DNA from 2 places in the Blautia massiliensis (ex Liu et al. 2021) genome. Region 2 is predicted to be linked to the other one. Evidence: riboswitches for the same ligand, from Rfam matches in the RefSeq annotation. Region 2 holds a riboswitch; the other holds the start of a gene.
What was found. A riboswitch is a leader RNA that binds a small molecule or an ion and turns the genes downstream of it on or off. The one in region 2 is predicted to bind ZMP and ZTP.

Region 1: it holds a riboswitch for ZMP and ZTP, as region 2 does, so the genes downstream of both, ACTNDQ_RS09480 (IMP cyclohydrolase) here and ACTNDQ_RS14385 (formate--tetrahydrofolate ligase) in region 2, are expected to answer to the same signal.

What each region holds. Positions count from the first base shown of each region.
Region 1 is NZ_JBQHWA010000020.1:24,063-26,526, forward strand. Features, by position in the region: gene guaB (IMP dehydrogenase) at 1-137, shown strand, start outside; gene ACTNDQ_RS09475 (peptidoglycan recognition protein family protein) at 250-966, shown strand; ZMP/ZTP riboswitch at 1,064-1,145, shown strand; gene ACTNDQ_RS09480 (IMP cyclohydrolase) at 1,232-1,945, shown strand; gene ACTNDQ_RS09485 (phosphoribosylaminoimidazolecarboxamide formyltransferase) at 1,984-2,464, shown strand, end outside.
Region 2 is NZ_JBQHWA010000049.1:11,878-14,341, forward strand. Features, by position in the region: gene ACTNDQ_RS14385 (formate--tetrahydrofolate ligase) at 1-1,163, opposite strand, end outside; ZMP/ZTP riboswitch at 1,238-1,319, opposite strand; gene ACTNDQ_RS14390 (4Fe-4S binding protein) at 1,599-2,453, opposite strand; gene ACTNDQ_RS14395 (CD1871A family CXXC motif-containing protein) at 2,461-2,464, opposite strand, start outside.

The DNA of each region.
Region 1 (2,464 bases), on a different contig from region 2:
ACTGTGGAGCAGAAAATATTGAGAAGCTTAAGACAACAGGCAGATTCATCAAGATTTCAGCTGCATCTCTTAAAGAGTCACATCCACATGACATCCACATCACAAAAGAGGCTCCAAACTACAGTGTAGATGAATAATAAAGGAAAAAAAGGTAAGACCGGTAAAAAGTCACCCAGGCCGTCCCATAGCGGGCGGCCTGTTTCCGTAAAGAAAACTTCCTCCGGGTCTTCCAGAAGAAAAAAGAAGTCTTTGAGAAAAAAGAACCCGATCAAGATCCTGCAGAGGATTGTGCTGATATGTATCATTGTGATCGTTGCTTTTGCTGCGTGTGCGTTAGGATACGCATTTTTTGAGATGCGCATGGAACAGAGTGAAACTCAGTCCGGGCAGGAAGAAATATTCGGGAATGCCAGCGGAAATGGCGGACCGGAACAATGGCAGGCAGAAGGAGCACCTTTTATTGATGTGGAGCTTCTGACACCGAATTCCTATTCCAGACCACAGATTTCTATGGAACAGGTAAATTATATAGCCATTCATTATACGGCCAATCCGGGATCTACTGCCGTATCCAACCGGAATTATTTTGAAAATCTTGCGATAACGCAGGACAACAAAGTCAGCAGTCATTTTGTGATAGGGTTGGAGGGAGAAGTGGTACAATGTATTCCCACTTCGGAAATATCCTATGCCACAAATTCCAGAAATGTAGATACCATATCCATTGAATGCTGCCATCCGGATGAAACAGGGCAGTTTAATACAGCAACCTATGATTCAGCGGTAAAGCTGACAGCGTGGCTTTGTACACGCTTTGGACTGACTTCGGATCAGGTGATCCGTCATTATGATGTCACAGGTAAAGACTGTCCGAAGTATTACGTGGAAAATCCCGATGCATGGATCCAGATGAAATCAGACATTGCAGCACAGATCCAGACAGATTATGCATTACAGGGGAAATAAAGTGTTATTGTTTATTTTGTGAGCAACAAGAAGTCTGGAAAAATAATTTCTGAAAATAGGGGCTTGAAAATTAAGAAGAAGTATTGTAGTATAACAGCAGAAGCTGCATGACTGGCGGAAAGTAGGATCACCTACAGGGAGTGCAGTGAAGTGAGAAGCCGACCGCCTGGGCAGCCTGATAAGGGGTGTCCAGGCGGTTTTTTGTTACCGTTCATATCCTGGGATAATCCCCGGGCCTTACATTAGACAAGGAGGACTGTGAAAAATGACAACATTTTCACTTGAAAAAGAACTGAAAGAAAATTCCTATCCGGGAAGAGGAATTGTGATCGGACGTTCCGCTGACGGGAAACATGCAGTTACTGCATATTTTATTATGGGAAGAAGCGAGAACAGCAGAAACCGTATTTTTGTTGAGGATGGGGAAGGAATCCGTACACAGGCTTTTGATCCGTCCAAGCTTACAGACCCGAGCCTGATCATTTATGCACCGGTACGTGTCCTTGGAAATAAGACCATCGTAACAAACGGTGATCAGACAGATACGATCTATGAGGGAATGGACAGACAGCTCACCTTTGAACAGTCTCTCCGCAGCAGAGAGTTTGAGCCGGATGCGCCGAACTATACACCTCGTATTTCAGGCGTTCTTCATGTTGAAAACGGTAAATTCAATTATGCGATGTCTATTTTAAAGAGCAATAACGGAAATCCGGATTCCTGTCTTCGTTATACATTCGCCTATGAGAATGCGGCGGCAGGACAGGGACGTTTTATCCATACTTATAAATGCGATGGAAATCCACTTCCAAGTTTCGAGGGAGAGCCGAAGCTGGTAGAGATCCCAAACGATATTGATGAGTTTGCGGATCTCCTCTGGAAGAGCCTGAACCAGGATAATAAAGTTTCTCTCTTTGTTCGTTTTATTGACATTGAGACAGGAAATTATGAATCCAGGATCGTAAACAAGAATAAATAAGAAAATAGGGATATCACAGAGAATGGAGGAGCTTTTTCATGAAAGAATTACAGTTAAAATACGGATGTAACCCAAATCAGAAACCATCAAAGATCTATATGGCAGATGGAAGTGAGCTTCCGATCCAGGTACTCTCCGGAAGACCAGGATACATCAATTTCCTGGATGCCTTTAATGGTTGGCAGTTGGTACGTGACCTTAAGAAAGCAACCGGACTTCCGGCAGCAACTTCATTTAAGCATGTATCTCCGGCAGGTGCTTCCATCGGACTTCCGCTGAATGAGACACTGGCAAAGATCTACTGGGTAGATGATATGGACTGGAAAAATTTTTCCCCGCTTGCATGTGCGTATGCAAGAGCAAGAGGTGCAGATCGTATGTCATCATTTGGTGATTTTATTTCTCTTTCTGATGTCTGCGACAAAGATACCGCAATGCTGATCAAGAGAGAGGTTTCTGATGGTGTGATCGCACCAGGATATACAGAGGAGGCTCTTGAAATTCTGAAGCAGAAGAAAA
Region 2 (2,464 bases):
GGGAATGCGTTAATAGCTACCACACATGGAAGCTTGTATACATTTTTGATATTGCTTACATGCTTCAGAAGGTTCGGGATACCTTTTTCAAGAGCCTCAAGGTTCTCATTGTTAAGATCTGCTTTTGCAACGCCACCATTATATTTCAGAGCACGTACGGTTGCTACGATAACAACGGCACTTGGTGTAAGACCTGCCATACGGCACTTGATATCCAGGAATTTCTCAGCTCCAAGGTCAGCACCGAAGCCAGCCTCTGTGATGGCATAATCAGCAAGCTTCATAGCCATCTTTGTAGCGGTTACGGAGTTACATCCGTGAGCGATATTTGCGAATGGTCCGCCGTGAACGATCGCCGGAACATGCTCCAGTGTCTGTACAAGGTTTGGTTTCAGAGCATCTTTCAGAAGAGCTGTCATAGCGCCCTCTGCGTGAAGATCACCGGCTGTTACCGGTTTCTGCTCGGAAACTTTACCATAGGTATATCCGATGATGATTCTGGAAAGTCTCTCTTTCAGATCTTTGATATCACTTGCCAGACAGAGAACTGCCATGATCTCCGATGCTACGGTGATGTCGTAACCGTCCTCACGCGGCATACCGTTTGTTCTTCCGCCAAGTCCGTCTACTACATTACGAAGCTGACGGTCGTTCATGTCAACGCATCGTCTCCAGGTGATCTTTCTCGGGTCGATGTTCAGTTCATTACCCTGGAAAATATGGTTGTCGATCATTGCTGCAAGAAGGTTGTTTGCCGCACCGATTGCATGGAAATCACCGGTAAAATGAAGGTTGATATCTTCCATTGGAACTACCTGTGCATAACCGCCACCTGCTGCACCACCTTTGACACCGAATACCGGTCCAAGGGATGGCTCACGAAGAGCTACCATAACATTTTTTCCAAGTCTCTGCATTCCATCTGCAAGACCTACCGTTGTAGTTGTTTTTCCTTCCCCGGCCGGTGTCGGGTTGATAGCTGTTACCAGGATCAGCTTTCCGTCTTTTTTGTCTGTTTCCTTCAGAAGATTATAGTCGATCTTTGCTTTATATTTACCATACTGCTCCAGGTACTTGTCATCAATACCTGCTTTCTCTGCAATCTTGGTAATTGGCTCCATTGTGCACTCCTGTGCAATTTCGATATCACTTTTGAATCCCATAATGTTCTCCTTTCTCCGCAGCAACCGTCCGGATCTTTTTATCCCATAAAAAAGAGCAGTATCTGAATTTCTTCAAATACTGCCCAGACGGTCGACTCATCGAATCTCCGGCTCCCTCGTGGTTATCCCACAATTCCGTCAGTCACCGAAGACTTTATTAATTTGATGATTGAATATTAACATATTTATTAATGGTTGTCAAGAAATTATCGAATTATTTTTTTCACTTTTAAAGTGAGCTAAGTCTAATTTTCTGAATCATTTCAGTTTTCCATACTATTCATCAGATACTGAATGTTATAAGGAAAATTCTGTTTTTCGTCAATTCCATGATAATTTCCTCTTTGCCCAATCCGGAAATATGTCTTTACTTCCAAACGTACTGTTCACGATAACAACGGCACTTGATATCCGGAAATTCACTTTTAAAGTAATTCAGGTCTGATTTTTGCCTGCAAACCCACACCGGATCGCCTGTGTCGGACATATTTTTTTACATCTTCCACATCGGATGCACTCTGCACTGTTGGGATTTTCCGTCGGATCGACCTCCATCTGGCAGATATTTCTGCATTTTCCGCAGTGAACACATTTTTCTTTATCTACTCTGTAACGAAAAACGGAAACTTTATTAAATACCGAATAAAAAGCTCCCAGCGGGCAGATATACTTACAGAATGGCCGGTATATCATAATTGATAAGATAATGGTGATCACCAGGATCGTATTTTTCCACATGTACAGCCAGCCTACTGCACTTCGCATGGATTTGTTCAGCAGCACCAGAGGGATACCTCCCTCCAGCGTTCCTGCCGGGCAGATCAGCTTGCAGAAATATGGTGCTCCCTGGCCCATGATATCTACTGCAAACATGGGAAGTAGGATCACAAATACAAGAAAGATCACATATTTCAGTTTTCGCAGAAGCTTATCTCCCCGAAATGTCCGGATCTTCTTTGGAAAAGGAATCTTGTTCAACAGATCCTGAATCAGTCCAAAGGGGCAGAGAAATCCGCACACCAGTCTTCCAAGCAGCGCTCCCACAAAGATCAGAAATCCAGCCACATAATATGCCATCTTGAAGTTCCAGCTTCCGATCACAGCCTGAAGGGAACCAATGGGGCAGGCCCCTCTTGCCCCGGGGCAGGAATAACAGTTCAGCCCCGGAACACAGACATTTTTCAGTTTTCCGGTATAGATCTTTCCAGTCACAAACCCTGATATGTGACTGTTTGTAAGGGCCGCCCACAATGCCTGGATTCCATGCCGCGGCCATTCATTTATTTTCATCTTCTTATTAT